DNA from 4 places in the Paenibacillus sp. V4I7 genome. Region 2 is predicted to be linked to each of the others. Evidence: riboswitches for the same ligand, from Rfam matches in the RefSeq annotation. Region 2 holds a riboswitch; each other region holds the start of a gene.
What was found. Region 2 has a riboswitch for cyclic di-GMP ahead of QFZ80_RS31135 (hypothetical protein). Riboswitches for the same ligand answer to the same signal wherever they lie in the genome.
Positions count from the first base shown of each region.

Region 1: it holds a riboswitch for cyclic di-GMP, as region 2 does, so the genes downstream of both, QFZ80_RS09440 (hypothetical protein) here and QFZ80_RS31135 (hypothetical protein) in region 2, are expected to answer to the same signal.
Region 3: it holds a riboswitch for cyclic di-GMP, as region 2 does, so the genes downstream of both, QFZ80_RS32835 (transglutaminase-like domain-containing protein) here and QFZ80_RS31135 (hypothetical protein) in region 2, are expected to answer to the same signal.
Region 4: it holds a riboswitch for cyclic di-GMP, as region 2 does, so the genes downstream of both, QFZ80_RS18980 (putative motility protein) here and QFZ80_RS31135 (hypothetical protein) in region 2, are expected to answer to the same signal.

Region 1 is NZ_JAUSZD010000002.1:1,844,061-1,848,420, forward strand. Features, by position in the region: gene QFZ80_RS09430 (ABC transporter ATP-binding protein) at 1-53, shown strand, start outside; gene QFZ80_RS09435 (ABC transporter ATP-binding protein) at 37-1,839, shown strand; cyclic di-GMP riboswitch class I at 2,195-2,289, shown strand; gene QFZ80_RS09440 (hypothetical protein) at 2,449-2,676, shown strand; gene QFZ80_RS09445 (GDYXXLXY domain-containing protein) at 2,844-4,360, shown strand, end outside.
Region 2 is NZ_JAUSZD010000002.1:6,652,161-6,656,520, reverse strand. Features, by position in the region: gene QFZ80_RS31140 (S-layer homology domain-containing protein) at 1-2,490, shown strand, start outside; cyclic di-GMP riboswitch class I at 2,885-2,979, shown strand; gene QFZ80_RS31135 (hypothetical protein) at 3,026-3,268, shown strand; gene QFZ80_RS31130 (hypothetical protein) at 3,305-3,817, shown strand; partial or broken gene QFZ80_RS39215 (stalk domain-containing protein) at 4,026-4,112, shown strand; gene QFZ80_RS31125 (DUF6612 family protein) at 4,104-4,360, shown strand, end outside.
Region 3 is NZ_JAUSZD010000002.1:7,012,791-7,017,150, forward strand. Features, by position in the region: gene QFZ80_RS32830 (collagen binding domain-containing protein) at 1-1,087, opposite strand, end outside; gene QFZ80_RS32835 (transglutaminase-like domain-containing protein) at 1,287-2,099, opposite strand; cyclic di-GMP riboswitch class I at 2,113-2,200, opposite strand; gene QFZ80_RS32840 (class D sortase) at 2,280-2,981, opposite strand; gene spoIIE (stage II sporulation protein E) at 3,267-4,360, opposite strand, start outside.
Region 4 is NZ_JAUSZD010000002.1:3,838,035-3,842,394, reverse strand. Features, by position in the region: gene carB (carbamoyl-phosphate synthase large subunit) at 1-1,851, shown strand, start outside; gene pyrF (orotidine-5'-phosphate decarboxylase) at 1,906-2,595, shown strand; gene pyrE (orotate phosphoribosyltransferase) at 2,636-3,283, shown strand; cyclic di-GMP riboswitch class I at 3,358-3,444, shown strand; gene QFZ80_RS18980 (putative motility protein) at 3,459-3,665, shown strand; gene QFZ80_RS18975 (LysR family transcriptional regulator) at 3,728-4,360, opposite strand, start outside.

The DNA of each region.
Region 1 (4,360 bases), 4.8 Mb from region 2:
CCGAGCTTCATGCGATACAAGAGGGAGGTAGCGACGATGCCAAAAGAGAATAACAAAAGCAATGAGGAGCGGCAGAAGACGCGATCTTCCTTTCGTTCTTTATCCGTTTATGCCAAACCGCATAAGTTAACCTTTGTAGCTGTTTTATTTTGCGCGTTACTTGGGATAGCAGCCGATTTATTTCAGCCGTATCTGGTTAAGATCGCGATTGATGATAATTTGATGATCGGGAAAAATGACTATCGCTCGCTGCTGCTTATTTGTTTGTTTTATGTGGGTCTGTCCATCAGTAGTTTATTTTTCAGTTATCTGCAGAACAATTTATTGCAGTTTGCAGGTCAAAGCATCGTCGCCAAAATACGGAAGGATTTGTTCGAGCACATCTTTAAGCAGTCGATGTCTTATTACGATCGGACGCCAAGCGGCAGCCTGATTACACATGTTTCCAGTGACACTGAAACGCTGAATCAGTTTTTTACGCAGGTTCTTCTTAGTTTGGTACGCGATGGCATGACACTCGTATTCATCATTGTGTTGATGTATCATCTGGACCCACAGCTAACGCTGTACAGCATGATTGTGATTCCCATCATTGTCCTCATAGCGGTTAGCTTTCGCAGGTATATGCGCAAAACCTATCAGCTCTCGAGGACGCAGCTGTCTCAAATGGTGGCGTTTGCCGCTGAGAATTTATCAGGAATGCATCTCATTCAAGCTTTTCATCAAGAGAAGGAACAGATGAATCGCTTCACTGAGCGGAATCTTGGGTATTTCCGTGCTAATTTGAGAGAAATACGTACCAATGTTTTGTTCAATCGTTCCTTTGATATTTTGGGTAATTTATCGGTAGCCTTTATTACTTGGATTGGCGGTATTGCTGTTTTCGACAAAACGATTGAATTCGGTGTTTTGTATGCTTTCATTACGTATATCCGGCAGTTTTTTCAACCGATTAATAACATTACTCAGCAGTGGAATACCCTTCAATCTACGACGGTGTCTGTCAATCGAATTTGGAATATCTTCTCCATTCAACCGGAAGTAAGGGATAAGGAAGGCGTGTCGCCGCCCTCGTTGTCCGACGTGAAAGGGGACATTCATTTCAACCATGTGCATTTTGGTTATTTGAAGGATACAACTGTTATTGAGGATCTAGAGCTTCATATTGAACCCGGCGAATTGATTGGTATTGTGGGGACGACGGGTGCTGGTAAGAGCTCGCTGATTAGTCTGCTTTGCCGCTTTTATGATGTGCAGGAGGGAAGTATCCGCATTGATGGCACGGATCTTCGTGATATCCCGCAGGCCGTACTCCATCGTATGGTTGGACTTGTGCAGCAGGAACCTTACTTATACGCAGGCAGTATTCTGGACAATGTCCGGATGTTCGATGAAACCATAACACGTGAGGAAGTTATTGAGGCATGCCGGATGGTTGGGGCAGACATTCTCATTTCACGAATGAAGGATGGTTATGAGTCCCGCATATCCGAGAGGGGAAGCGGGCTTTCCGCAGGAGAGAGACAGCTGATCTCGTTCGCGCGAATTATCGTATTCCAGCCGAAAGTACTGATTTTAGATGAAGCTACAGCGAATTTGGATTCACAAACGGAGCAGTTGATTCAATCCGCGCTGCAGGTCGTAGCCGAGGGAAGAACGACACTTGTTATCGCACATCGCATCTCAACCATTATGCATGCCAACCGCATCATTGTAATGAGCCAGGGGAAAATTGTTGAAGAAGGGAACCATGCTCAATTACTTGCGCTTCGTGGCTATTACGAGCAATTATATCTGCATTCACAGGGGAATATGGATGCGAAGCAAACGATTTCATAGCAGGCATGCACGGCAACTTAGGTGTGAAAATAAGCTTTGTCCGACTCCTTGTTAGGAAATCGTGACGAAGCTTTTCTCATTTTATATGCGTGACAAAAGTCCTAGAAAGACTCTAAAAGTTTCTATCGTTGTATTGCGTAAATGGATTGGTATATCTGTCTTGAGAGAGAGTTTTGATCCTATTTTACCTTTGGTTAGGGAAAATGTTAAAAAAGCAATATAGTTACAATATACTAACTTTACAAACAATACTGGAAAATTGTGTTGTTTTATTTATATTACTATACTATGCTAATGTATAAAATTGTAAAGTTTTGTTGTCGATTATTGTCGAAGATGGGAATTTTCACCTACAACTTTATAATGGCAAACCTATTGAAAAATAGGGACGCAAAGCTAGAGGGACTACTGGCGGAGCAATCCACGAAAGACGCAAGCTCAATCACCGAGCTCGTTTCTAGTACCCAAAATGACAGCATTCTTGTCATGGAGAGCATTGTTCAAGGAAATTAAGCAGTTGAACAAGGTCAAAGCTGGATTAACGATACGTATGAAAGTTTTAAAGTTATTTTTAATGGAATTTCTGTTTTCTCCAATCGGACAGACCACTTGATCCATACATTAGAGAGAGCGGAAAGATCCTTTGAGACTATTTCTAACGCCATGCAGAAAATCTCTGGAATTACTGAGGAACAATCTGCAGGCTACGAGGAAGTGGCGGCGGCGGCTCAAGAGCAAAGTGCTTCCATTCAGGAAATAACCTCAGCGATTCGCCAACTATCTGATATGGCTGTTGTACTGCAAAGTTCTGTTCAAAAGTTTAAGAATACAGATTGAATATAACGGCTTTCTTCATTCGATACTTGCCAGCCTAGTGCTGGCTTTTTTGTTATTTTAATGTCTTGTCATCTATAGGCTAATGATCTGGTACTAGGAATAGATAGTACTTCTCAAACTGAACATCTCTAGTACAATAAGAAGTAAGCGAGAGGAGGAATATCATCATGAAATCTAAATTTGTTACGATTCAACTAGGCTATATATTGGGAGCTAGTGCTCTACTAACCGCCATTGTATATTTTTTTGCTACGAATTGGGAGAAATTAAACCGCTGGGAGAAATTCATTCCTGTCTTTGTGCTCATTATGGGCTTTTACGGCTTATCAGTATGGCTTTCTCGCCAAAATGGCAGGCAGTTTCTAAGTAAACTTAGCCTGTTTGCGAGCTGTATATCCTTCGGTGTAGGTGTTGGACTCATTGGGCAAACCTACAATTCTCATGCTGACAGTTACAGCTTGTTCGCCGTATGGTTCATTCCGGCATTTTTACTTGCCCTATTAACTAGATGGCAGCCCTACTATGCACTGGCCTATATTTTGGGCCATCTCGCTTATGGGATTTATTTCTTTGGACGTTGGGGAGGGAGTTCAGATGCGGAAATCATCCAAATTGCCATCTGGCTCGGAATCGCCATTGCGAATGGCATCTTGTATGTTCTGACCGAGCAGGGGCGTTTGCAATCGTCTTTTCTCAAATGGATCTCTTTTCAAGTTGGGATGGCTGTTTTAGTCGTGGCTTCCAATTCACAAGAGTACGAAAAGTACGGTGTCTTTATGAACTTACCTCTCGTCCTAGTACTTGCGATAGCGATTTACTATACACACAAGACGAGGAACAAAGCTTATCTATTGTTTGCGGGTTTGTGGGTATCGATCTCGGTGACCGTCAAATATATCGAGCTTATTATCCAGCATTATAACGAGTTGTTTTTCATTGCCAGCTTGTTGTTTATTATCTTGTTCATCTTTGCGAATGTAAAGTTCATGAACTTTATTCGTTCTTGGAATCCTGCATCCAAGCATTTGGATCCGGAAAATCACTCAGATCTAGAAGCTTCGGATCAAGCAAAGCCGGATGGCGATTTTACCAAATGGGTCGTCCGTGTTCTCACTGTATCAGTCATCATTATTGGTTCGATTCTGGGAAGCTTGACGATCATTGGGATCGTTACAGTTGTACTAGGATTTGATGAACCGGAGAATGTATTGATAGGTTTTGGTTTTGTCACTGTCATTGCGATGATCATAGCGAAAAAACTAAATGCATTAGTGCGATACACGATTCTCATTAGTGGACTGCTGCTTGGCGCGGGAGCGGCTGTTTTTACGGAAAATGTTCCTATTCTCTTGGTTTTCCTTGCTCTTACGGTTGCAGCTTTTATCTACATTACTGGTTTGGTACATCGCATATTCTTCTTTCTTGCTGCCGTCATAATTGCTGCGTTCGTACTAATCAATTGGATCGATAGCGGCATTATAGTCCTTACAGTGCTTACCAGCTTATTATTCCTTATGTTTGCCTTTGGTCAGGTTATAGCAAATGCGGGAGTCAGACAGCCTATTCTTTACAGCAGTTTTCCTTCATTTCTGTTAACTTTATTCGCCTTAACCTTTATAGCGGAGTCATCTTGGTATTATATAGCAAATGTGCTGTTCTTTATCGTCGTTGTTCTCGCTTTGGT
Region 2 (4,360 bases):
GATACATACCAGACCGAATATACCGGGACGTTAGAAGACGTAGGGATCTACAGCATTATAGGCGGATCGGTTTCTCCAGCTCCGTATAACGTAACCAATCGAAATTCAACACAGCATTATTCCGGGCTTCTGTTATCCAGCATTGCGGTTAGCGAAAGCGTGTATGCTCAGGTTTATTATGGTGGCAACGAGATGATTTCTTATCAAATCAATGACAGTTACACGGTCCATGATCTAGGTAATCAGCTGCCGGGACAAGCGGTGCCACTCACTGCAGGGGATAACCTTACGCTCGTTTACGGAAGTCAGTATCTTGTTTTTGCAACATGGAACGGAAGCGACTGGGAACTTGATGGGATTTATGATCAACTAGAGTCGCCAATTGGTCTAAAGGCATCGACAGTATCGAATAGGGAGATCGCTTTGGAATGGAATCCAGTTACGAATGCAACCCAGTATCATATTTATTACAGCGCAACTGCTGATGGCGAGTTTGTGCCCTTGGAGGATCAAAACGGTCAACCGATTACGGTAACCGGAACGACCTATGTCGATAGCACGAATCTTCCACATACGACAAGATATTATGTCGTTACATCAGCAATTGATGAAATTGGCGTGGAATCCGGACCAAGCAGCATTGCTTTTGCTACAACTTATTATAATGCACACATAGCTCTGGATTTTGAGATTACGGATACGTGGCAACATCCGTCGGAGCCAATCCTCTATATCACAGATAAAACGAACAAGAAGCTTTACCGCGTCAATTACGAAACAGGCGATAAAGCCTCCATTTCCTTTGACCTTGAACCGGAGAGTCTCACATATGCAGATGGTAAAATCTACGTTTCCTTGCTAAAAGCGGAACATTCTTCCTATACGTATATTTTACAGCAACAAGGTGCAATTGCGGTTGTGAATGCGGCCACCTTTATGCTGGAAGGTACACATAATATTGCGATTGACCCCTATGATGTCGCAGTCGTTTCCGGTTATCTCTACGTGTCATCCGGTTCAGGGCAGTGGACGAAGATCAAGTCATATGATTTGAACACCTTTGCGGAGGTGGGTTCAAGCGATATTCGGCAAGCGAGTTATATCCAAACGCATCCTTTATGGAATAAGCTCTATACGATCACAACGGATTCGTCACCGAGAGACCTTAGCGCATATAATGTAACGAACGGACAATACGTCGAGCCATCCTATCCAGGCGGTTACGATTCGCCGTACCATGGCGATTACGCAATGTCGACGAACTTCACCATTTCTCCGGACGGTGCCTACATCTTTAACGGTTCCGGCAACGTATTTATGGCAACAAGCAATAAGTACGACGATATGAAATATGTATACGGACTTGGACAAGCATATGACGGTATTACCTTTGATCAGTCGAACAAGAATTTCTACACAGCTAAGAACAATGCGGTACAAGTCTATGATTACAGCAATTTTAATAAAAGCGGGCTCTATCACTTGGATGGTACAGCCAAGAATGTATTTAATGGTACCGATCGATTGATTGCTGTATCTACGCTAGCCGGAAAGAATATCGTCGAAATCGTAGAAAAGAATTCAATCGAAGCGATTGCCCCTGTTGCGGTGCCTGGTGTCCAGTTGGACGGCAGAGTTGTCGACATTGCTTACGATTCCGTAAATAAGAAAGCTTATGCCATCGACGAAGCGTTCCGCAATCTATATGTGGTTGATCTTCAAACACAGAAGATTGTAAACACGGTCAAGCTTCCATATCGTCCGGCCGGACTTACTATATCGGAAAACGGTTCAAGTCTCTTTATCGTGAATGATGATCTAAATAAGCTCATAACGGAAGTGCGCCTATCTGATTTAGAAGTTGCAAGGCACTTGACTTACACGTCAACTGTTGATTCCGGTGACATCGCTCATAGACATATCTACCATAAATCTGGGATTCTGTATGTTGTGATGGGTGATTGGGAGCCGACGCTGCTGGCGTTCAATTCGACTTCCTTTGCAGCCGTAAACTACGGAACTGTGATCAAAGGGGTTGGCGATCTGGCTTTCTCCAGCGATAAGAGTACATTCTTTACATGGTATCAGTCTGGCTGGAATGCAGGAAATGCCGGCTCCAACGTATTGGCATATTCCGTTAGTGGCAATAGCGTAACCAAATCGGGCCAATCCAGCCTAAGTTACCCTAACTTCTTGAGAGATCCCTTGGATACTCCGGTTCTATTGTTGAAAGGTCAAGGGAAGCTGGTCGTAAAGAATAAGGTCCTTGATCTTAATAATGTTACGCAGGTAATCAGTACATTGCCAGAACCGATTTATGCAGCGAGTGCTACTGGAGAGCTGCTGGTTGGTAAAAATGGAATATACAGTGCAGTGACCTATCAGAAGGTTGATACTTTGGCGCTGGGGACAGCAACGGAAATCTTCTTTGATCAGAACGGAATGCTGTATTATTACGTAAATGGTGCGTTATTGTCTATACAGAAGTAAAGTAATAATGACTCGTGCGTGTATCTGTCCAGTTCGAGTAATTGTGAAAATTCCAGTTAATCTGTTTATTCAACTAAACTGATTGTTATATGGGATCATCCAGTTATAACTGGTTGATCCTCTGGAATAACTGGTTTACAGCGGCCTCTTCGGCATTTTATCGAAGTGTTGCAGCAACGGGGCAGGAAGTAAGATTATAGAAATATTATGTTGTTCTCTTAGGTCAACCAGTACTCTGGTTGGCCTTTTTTGTGTGAAATCACACACATTGTGTACGGAGTACCTATTTTTTTGTAGAAATATGTTGAATTTCATTATTTTATGGAATACCATGGAAATAGTTAGTTCTTTACGACTAGCAATAATGAGTGAAACACACCTAATATCAAGCAATAATGAACAAAGGCAAATCCATCGAAAGGTGGAGACGCAAAGCCACGGGTCTAAGCCATGAGTCACATGTCATGGGACGATAGCCGGGTTACTCTTTAGAGGCTTGTTTTTTTATTGCCAAAAAAGAAAGGAGGGTCCCATAATGGCAACATATCTTATGCTTATTAAAGTGTTCGACGATGCCGAAAAGGTCATTTACAAATTTGGTCCAACAGAAGAAAGTTTGGGTGAAATTGAATTTAATTTAGTTCATGAAGAATTTCGGCAGCTAGAGAGAGTTCCAGGTACTACCAAAGACCATATGTTCATGAAGGCTGCTTCTGCTATTGCAAGATGTTATGCAGAGGGAGACGGTTTTCCGGATAAAACTTTTTTTGCTTCATAAAAATTGTCTCAATCTTGATAAAAGAGGAGCGGCAGCATGAGCGAATTCAGTGAAAGTTTCCATTTATATACGCAAAAGCGAGAATCAGCGGTGGATTTGATTAAACATTCAGAGAATAAAGGTTACGTATTTAATGAGGTTAATGGTTGGGTAACTTTTGTTGTTCCGTACAGAGGACGGAATGTTACGGCGTCCATATTGGATTGGAATCCAGGACTGCTGGTTCATTATAGATACTATCAAGATCATGGCTGGGAATTAGTCATTTACAACAAAGATGACACGGTATTTGAGTATAAATGTGACTGGACAGATGATCTCCAAATTGAAAAGAACGTCTATGATCTTGATTTAATAATAGAACTGATTCTCAAGCAAGGTAACACTATTGAGGGCATTGATTCTTTATTTGATTTAAAAGGATATACATTTGATCAACCACCAGCCTATAGGTTAGCTGGGAAGCTTGGCCTTACTTATTATGAATGGCTGTCAGCAGACAATATTGAAGACCAATTGGATGATCAAGATATTCTAGTTGTAGATTAAAATGAAATCGTTTATTGAAGATAGGAGATCGTATGAAATCTTTTTTCTCTGGCATCATCGCATGAATATTCATTTGTATTTTCTTTGTGGTAGGAGGCTCTGCCTACGCTGAGGGTAGTTCCAAGGTCGATGTTTTTTTTCGAAATATAAAAATTATGTTTGATGGCGTGGAAAAGAAATCGGATGAGGGAAGGTCTTCGTATACGAGAATTTGACGTATGTTCCTTTACGATTTGTTAGTGAATCGCTCGGGAAGGAAGTTGGTTGGAATGAGGAGACGCAGACCATCTGGATCGGGACTCAGGAATCGAACAACAAGGAGCAAGCGGAACAGGCGACAAAGATTATCAAGCATGGTTTGGAAAATGCAGATAAGCTTCAGAGCTACTCGATGAAAGTCAAAAGCTCTATTCTTGTCGGAAATGAAGGATTTAAGATGGGGCTGGATACGGGTTTGGATGCCAACGTTATAAGAATGCCGCAGATGATAATTTCGGGTGAACGGACCGCCTCCATATTCGGAGATCCGATTTCTAGAAGGTA
Region 3 (4,360 bases), 360 kb from region 2:
GAAGTCCTTTGTTCGGAAATGTATCGGTCACAACTACGCTGTTCATTCTCTGACTATCACCGTTAATCGTGATGTTCCACACTACTGTCTTAGCCTCGTAATCTACAGCTCCTAGAGTTTTGACAATCGCCAATTTGCTGATGGACTCTACAGTGACCGTTGCAGATGCATAGACAGGCGTCTTGTTGTTTCCTTTGAACGTTGCCGTATTTACAAATGACTCCTTGGAATCGTCAGTAATTGGCGTTGTGTATTGAATGCGGTAAGCAGTTTCAATAGGGCTATCTGCAAAACGGACTGAAAGAACGCTCCCCGCTGTACTCACCATATACTTGCTGCTATCCACCAGTCCTCCCTTGACAACAGAGCCGTCCAAACGTACATCCAAATGATAGACAGCTACTGTAACCGGAACTGACAACCCTACCGGTATGGGGTCCGTTACAACTGCTTCCTGAACGGAATCCAGCGCCTTGTTCACATCAATGGTCCAATCGATTTGCTTGGAATTAATACCCTGGGACACACCCGCTTTGCTTATTGTAGAAGTGACTGTGGGTTTGAAGTTGAGGTTAAACACCTGTTCTCCAGAATTAATCGGAATTGTAATAATTTGCGTGGTGCTTCCAGTAATCTGACTCTTATTGAATTGTGTGTTGAAGGTTAGAGTTCCTTGCACATTATTATAGTCTTCTATGAATTTATTAAATGTAATTAACACCCGATGGCTGTCTTTGTCGGCATAGAACGTTCCCACAAGATCATTACCCATCCTCAGTTCACCGTTGATGTGATTGAATAATAAAAATTGCTGCGGCAGTGTGAATGTAAATGTATCCCCGGCAAGGTAACCATGTCCGTTTGGCAAAGACCAGGTATAATCCAACTTCACTCTGGCACCTTGCTCGTAAACATTACCAGTCACCACTTCTCCTGCGCTGTTGTACACAGCCATCGTCACACTGTCGAGAATGTTGTTTGAAATTGTGTTTGCACTGGCCTTAGGCAAAAAGCCAATCCCGTAAATACTCTGCATAAAAATTAATAAGGTAATTAGCAGTGCACTCGTTTTTTTCTTCAACATCATTTCATACCTCCATTCATGGATCAATTTTTTATAGAGATTATTTATGTGTGCTACCTCCTATGACTTTGAAACAAAATGTATCATTATCAATGATAAATGATACAAGATGTATTGTAAATATTGGGATTTATTGTTTTTCAACATGGAAAAGCACAAAAAAACCTGTTCTCAGCTATGAGATCAGGTTTCATCATTTCACTTAATATATTCTGGATATCTGATAATTAGAATCATTTTTTATGAGATCTATCGTTTCACCGGCTTGTATATGAACAGCGTCATACGTGGTATCGATCGTCACCCATTCCTTACTTTCCTTTAGGAAGACTTGATTCCACGCATGATAAGTATCTGGCGCATGACTTTCATACCCCATAACCAGACGAGTAGGAATCCCCTCGCTTCTTGCCATTGCCGCAAAAGTAGCTGCAAAGTCATAACAAATTCCGTTGGACGCTGCGTAGACCATATCCAGATTAGGTACGTAACTATCTGCTACCGTTTGGGGCTTTTCATAATCATACTGAAAATGTGTCGTGATATATCCATAAATAGCTCTTATTTTGTCGATATCTTTTTCTTTATCTCCAACTAATTGCCTAGCCTCAACGACCGCCTTCGATTCATTGTCCCAATCGATCAACGGAATGGACTGCAGAAATACGGCATTCTCGTCTTCCATTTCTAACTCTATTTGTTCTTGCGTAACAACTTTATATTTATTAGCTCCTATGGACTCTCCAATCAGTACTTTATACTGTCCGTTTCCAAGCTGCAAAGGGTACTGACCCCCTTCTTCGAATGTGTAGTCATATTTGATATTTTCTCTCATGATTCGAACGAGAACTTTGGTGTTCTTGTTCTTATCGTTTGAATAATGAACCGAGATAATTCCTTTATTCAGAGCATCTTTATCTATCATGGATGGATTGGAAGCTGCAAATATCCCTTGCGGAGCAAGTGTAAATAGAAATGCTGCGATGATTGTTCGTATACTTGGCTTTTTAAACAAAAATAAATCCCCTTTCGGTAACTGGCTGCCAACTTAGTTCGGCTAAGGAAGGCCCTTTAGTTTTGCGTCTCTAGTTTTCGCTAGATTTGCCTTTATCGGAGGAACGCACCGACTCCCTATAATCACTATAGTGCAATCTTAACATAGGCTTGTCTCTCTGAATAGACAAAATATTACATTTTATTCCTTTGACTGCACCATGATTCCCTTAATGGCAATACGATGAGTCGGGTTTTCCATAGGATGACAAGTTATTAGCGTAATCTCCCGATCTTTGCCGTTGCCTTTCAGCACCCAGACATCCTCTGGGAGGACATACTGTTTGTCCACAACTTTGTAGATATGCGTTTTGCTCCCTGTATTCACTTCTATGAAATCCCCTTCGGTGACCTCATCTAATCTATTAAAATTTTTCCCGTAAGTAAGGTTTCGATGACCCGCAATGGCATAATTGCCAATAGCGCCTGCTTTGCCTGTATTGGCAATACTGGCAACGGAAATCTTCAAATTATTCACGGTTGCGTCTGTCAATATAGGGAGCTTCAGATTAATTTTATCGATAATAAGGACACCCTCTGTATTCTTCTGCGGCAAAGTTACAGGCTTCGGTGTCTTTTCCGCGGCCAAAGGGCTTGGCTGGCTGCTCGGCTGGCTGCTTGTCGGCAGAGCTTCCACTGCGGGACTGGAAGAAGGCACGACCAACCCTACATCTGTCTCCTCCTCGATGTCAGAGGCTGTCTGATCCATATCCTGCAGATTTTCCTGCCATTGTTTCAAAATTTTGTTCTGCTGATAGCTCTCATAACGATCGTTTAACGTTGGATAGAGAAAAATGATAATCCCAAGAACGATAAATAACAGTGATAGCTTTTTTCTAATCACTAGTGGTACCACCTTTCTCTTCGATCTCATGCACCGAGGACTGTCTGAGCATGCTTAACATCATATAAAGCCCTGGCAACTTAGATTTATCGAAATCGCCAGATTTAGCATAATTAGTTAACAGACATATTCATAAGTTAATCATGCTTTGAATTCTAAGTGCAACCTATACGAAGTTAAAATTTTCCATCTTAGAAATACGCAGCATTCGCTATGCTCTTAAGGGAATAACAGCACATAAAAAGCCATAACAGCAAATGAGCTGTTATGGCTTCTATATCTCCATTAACTAACCGTCTTCGGACGCTCCATTCGCGTAATTCCTGGCCAGCGGAATGTAGCCCACTCCGGCTGCCGCTTCTCAATACGTGCAACAACGACGGTCATATCATCTTGAATTTCGCCATGATGATGGCGGAAAATTCTTTCTAATAAACAGTCCGCAAAATCCTGCGGCATCGTCGTATCAATTTCCTGAATCATCCGCTTCATCCACATCTCTTTGTTTACCGCATGTCCCGGTGCATCGTAGATACCGTCTGTCATCATGACAAGGATATCACCCGATTGGAGTGGAATCGAGACCAGATCAACATCAATCTCGCTCAGGATGCCGACAGGCAGATTATTAGCTGAGATCGAAATCACTTCCGTCCCTCGCTTAATGAAGCTAGGGGTGGAACCAATTTTCATGAACGTTGTGTTTGCACTATACATGTCGATCAAGGCCATATCTACGGTTGCATACATCTCATCCGAAGATCGCAGCATCAATACTGAGTTAAGCGATTTGATCGCCAGCTTCTCGTCCATCCCTGACTGCAGCAGCTGCTGCAGGATGTTCAGAGCCGTCTGGCTCTCCGCCTGTGCTCGCTCGCCGTTGCCCATGCCGTCGCTAAGCGCCACGGCATATTTGCCATTGCCCAGCTCCACCGTGGAGAAGCTGTCGCCCGAGAAGAGGTCGCCTCCCTTGGCTGCGCCAGCGACCCCGGTCTCCACCTCGTATTCCTTGGCAGAGCCGAATACGACCGTGCTGTAACCCTCGCCGCGCGCATGCATTTCCTCGCGCATGACGGCGACGTTCTCGCCGATAATTTCGCTCAAGAGCGGCGCAATGATTTTCCGACATTCATCGAAGCCCTTCGTGTATTGATGAATGATCTCAATTTCGATATTTCCTTCATCCAAGGAAATGATATCGATGGTATGGATGGATAAGCCCAGCTCCTCCAGGGCATTACGAATTTGCTCTTCTTGAAGGAACAGTTCCTGCCCTTCCCGTTTAATCTCCTTAGCCAAGTCCTCCATTACTTGGGACACCCCTGAAAGCTGGTCAGCCACGAGATGCCGGCTATCCATAATCTGCTTTTTCCAATGCA
Region 4 (4,360 bases), 2.8 Mb from region 2:
ATTGACTGGTGGTTCTTGAACAAACTGGATGGCCTGATTAAATACGAGAAAGAAATTGCGGCAAGCGAACTCACGAACGAGCTGCTATTCGAAACGAAACGTAAAGGCTTTACAGACCGTGCGATTGCTGAGATTCGTACTTTGGCTGGATGCTCGACATTCACCAAAGAAGCTGAAGTCAGAACTCACCGTTTACAACAAAATATTAAGCCGGTTTACAAAATGGTAGATACTTGCGCAGCGGAATTCGAAGCTTCAACGCCATACTACTATTCGACTTATGAGCAAGAAGATGAAGTTACGGAAACAACGAAAGAAAAGGTTGTGGTGCTTGGTTCCGGTCCGATTCGTATCGGTCAAGGGATTGAGTTCGATTACTCCACAGTTCATGCGGTTTGGGCGATCCAAGCGGCAGGTTACGAAGCGGTTATTATCAACAATAACCCAGAAACGGTGTCAACGGATTTCAATACGTCCGATCGCTTGTACTTCGAGCCTCTGTTCTTTGAAGATGTAATGAACGTCATCGAGCGTGAAAACCCAATTGGGGTTATCGTTCAATTTGGTGGTCAAACAGCGATTAACTTGGCTGCACCTTTACACAAAGCTGGTGTACGCATTCTCGGTTCTGATTTGGAAAGTATCGATACAGCGGAAGATCGTAAGAAATTCGAAGCCTTACTTAGCAAGCTCTCGATTGCTCAACCACCAGGCGGCACCGTTACATCGGTTGACCAAGCTGTGGGTACAGCTGCGAAATTCGGTTATCCGGTTATCGTTCGTCCATCTTACGTCCTAGGTGGACGCGCTATGGAAATCGTCTACTCCGATGAAGAATTGTTAAGCTACATGGAATATGCTGTGAAAATCAACCCAGAGCATCCGGTCCTGATCGACCGCTACATGCTTGGTAAAGAGGTAGAGGTTGATGCGATCTGCGATAGAGAAACGGTTCTAATCCCAGGGATTATGGAACACGTTGAACGCGCAGGGGTTCACTCCGGTGACTCCATCGCGGTTTATCCACCGCAATCCGTCTCGGACGAGATTAAACAACAAATTATCGACATTACGACGAAAATCGGCCTTGAGCTGAACGTAGTTGGTCTGGTTAACATCCAGTTCGTTATTCATAACGATCAAGTGTATGTGATCGAGGTAAACCCGCGTTCTTCCAGAACCGTGCCTTTCTTGAGCAAAGTAACGAACATCCCGATGGCTAACGTGGCTACACGCGTCATTATGGGACAAAAGCTGGCTGATATGGGCTACCAAGGCGGTTTATGGCCGGAAGACAAGTACGTATCGGTTAAAGTGCCAGTGTTTTCCTTCGCGAAGCTGCGCCGTGTAGATACGACGCTCGGACCTGAAATGAAATCGACGGGTGAGGTTATGGGGCGCGATATCAATTTTGCCAAAGCACTCTACAAAGGCTTAATTGGAGCGGGCATGAAAATTCCTGCAGCAGGATCTGTCGTTGTAACAGTAGCTGACAAAGATAAAGATGAAGCGATTGAAATCTTAAAAGGCTTCTATCGCCTTGGATATAAAATCATTGCAACAGGCGGAACGGCAACAGCGATCGAACAAGCTGGTCTTCCGGTGACGACCGTTCACAAGCTGAGCGAAGGTTCGCCTAACATTCTTGATCTCATCCGCAGCGGTGATGCACAGTTCGTTGTGAACACACTGACGAAAGGTAAAGAGCCAGAGCGTGATGGTTTCCGCATTCGTCGTGAAGCTGTAGAGAACGGTGTAGTTTGTATGACATCACTTGATACAGTAAGAGCGCTTGTTAATATGCTTGAAACGATCAACTTCTCCTCACGAGCAATGCCAATTCATGTCTAAAGGAGAGTGACGAATTTGAGTACGTTAACTCGCACAGATGTTACTGGACGCATTATGGTCGCTTTGGATTATGCTAACGCAGAAGGTGCTGAAGGGCTGCTAAAGCAGCTCGAAGGCATCCCGTGTTACGTGAAGGTGGGCATGCAACTGTTCTATGCTGCGGGTCCCGGCTTCGTCGCGAGTCTGAAAGATCGCGGCTACAAGGTGTTCCTCGATGTGAAGATGCATGACATTCCGAACACAGTCAAAGGCGGCGCGGAAAGCGTGACGCGCCTTGGGGTTGACGTGTTCAATGTCCATGCTGCCGGAGGCAAGCAGATGATGGAAGCCGCCTTGGAGGGTGTCGACAAGGGGTTAGTAACTGGAGCTGTACGTCCGATCGTGATCGGCGTGACGCAGTTGACCAGCACCAGCGTGCAGGTGCTGAATGATGAGATCGGCCTGACCGGTACGGTTGAGCAGGCCGTCATTCGCTATGCCCGCTTGGCGCATGCTGCGGGGCTGCAGGGTGTTGTCGCGTCACCGCTAGAGGTGACAGCGATTAAGGCGGCGTGTGGTGACGGGTTCGTCACCGTGACGCCAGGCATTCGCCCGGCTGGAGCCGACGTGGGTGACCAGTCGCGCATCATGACGCCGGCTGAGGCGTTCGCGCAGGGGACGGATTACGTCGTGATCGGTCGACCGATCACAGGCGCAGCGGATCCAAGAGCAGCAATTGAAGCGATTATCGATTCAATCGTGTAGCATGCTTTTGTCTAACAACGGAAGGAACGGTGGTAGGAACATGAGTCAACTCGAAACAATCGCGCAGCATATTGCAGCGTCATTATTAGATATCGAAGCAGTAGCACTTCGACCGCAGCAGCCTTTTACGTGGACTTCTGGCCTCAAGTCGCCAATCTATTGTGACAATCGTCTGACAATGTCACACCCAGCTATTCGCGAAGCGATCGCTGACGGCTTCGCAGCTTTGATCCAAGAGAAATTTCCGGATGCTGAGGTTGTTGCTGGTACGGCAACAGCGGGGATTCCTCATGCCGCTTGGGTAGCTCAGAAGCTAGGTCTCCCGATGATCTACATTCGTGATAAAGCCAAAGGACATGGCAAAGAGAACTTGATTGAAGGCACTGTGAAACCAGGTCAAAAGGTGATCGTGATTGAGGATCTTATCTCTACGGGTGGCAGTTCTTTGAAAGCAGCTATTGCAGTCAAAGAAGCTGGCGCTGTAGCGCTGGGCGTGCTGGCGATTTTCTCCTATCAGCTAGATAAAGCAACAGATGCGTTCCAAGATGCTGATATGCCACTGTACACTCTTTCCAATTACTCCACACTGCTTGAAGTGGCTTTAGAGAAGGGGAAAATCAAACAAGAAGACATGGAATTACTTCGTTCTTGGAGATCAAATCCTGCTGCATTTGGTGTAGATCTGTAGCTACTTATAATGCGAAGATTGACGAATTGTGTAAGAATATCCTATACTGGATAAGTGCTAGGTACTGCCTAACATCTGCGAAATGGCAAATGACGCGAAAGCGACAGACGCAAAGCTATAGGGGCTTCTCGGTTACGGCCGCATGCTTGCCAGCTACCGAACGATGAGAGGAGAAGTGCTCGTAAATATCAATAGTGTTCTGACTGCAATTAGCGGTGGAGATGCATTGAAGCAAGCCGTTGGCATTCAGCTTTTAAGCAAAGTAAGTGATATGCAAGCAGCTTCATCTAGTACATTAATACAGGATTTTGCTAAATCCCAACAGCTGGTTACCGCTTCTGCGACACCGCATTTGGGTGGTAATCTCGACATCCGCATATAAGTTCATAACAGAAGAAGCTCTACCTTTACGAATAGGAGAGCTTCTTTTTTTATTTGCCGAGGTTATTCTTGAGTCAGTTGTTGAATGAATGTTTGCAAGGGCTGGGACATCCACTTTTTGGGGTGGAGCAGCAGTTGAAGATCCAGTTTTAAGTCCGAATGTGAAAAAGGAAGATGGGCAAGTTTCCCTTGTTCCAGTTCGTTCTGTACGGCAATTTGGGGCAGCAGGGCGATGCCAAGGCCATTCATGACGCAGTGCTTAATTGTTTCTAAATTACCGAGCTCAAATCCAATTTGAAGCGGGACAGCATGATCTTTTAGTAACTTTTCAAACATACCTCGATAGATGCAGCCCTCTTCAGTAACGATAAATTCGGCTTGTTGAAAATCAGTTAGCTGTATTTGTGCTCGCTTCGTTAGCGGATGCTCAAGCGGTGCTACCAAAACCAAAGGTTCTTCTCTGACTTTCGTGCATGCAAGTGCGGTGTCTGCCGGATAACGATCTAATATTAGCCCTATATCATAATCCCCTTCTCTTACTTTGGTAATAAGCGAAGCTTCACTGTCAGGGAAGAGCTGGATATTAAGACCAGGGTAAAGCTGTTTCAGTACATGTAAATAGGGCGGTAAATAGTAAGCTGCGAGTGAGTTAATCGTACCGATGGTCAGTGTTCCGCTAACCTCACTTGTTATCAT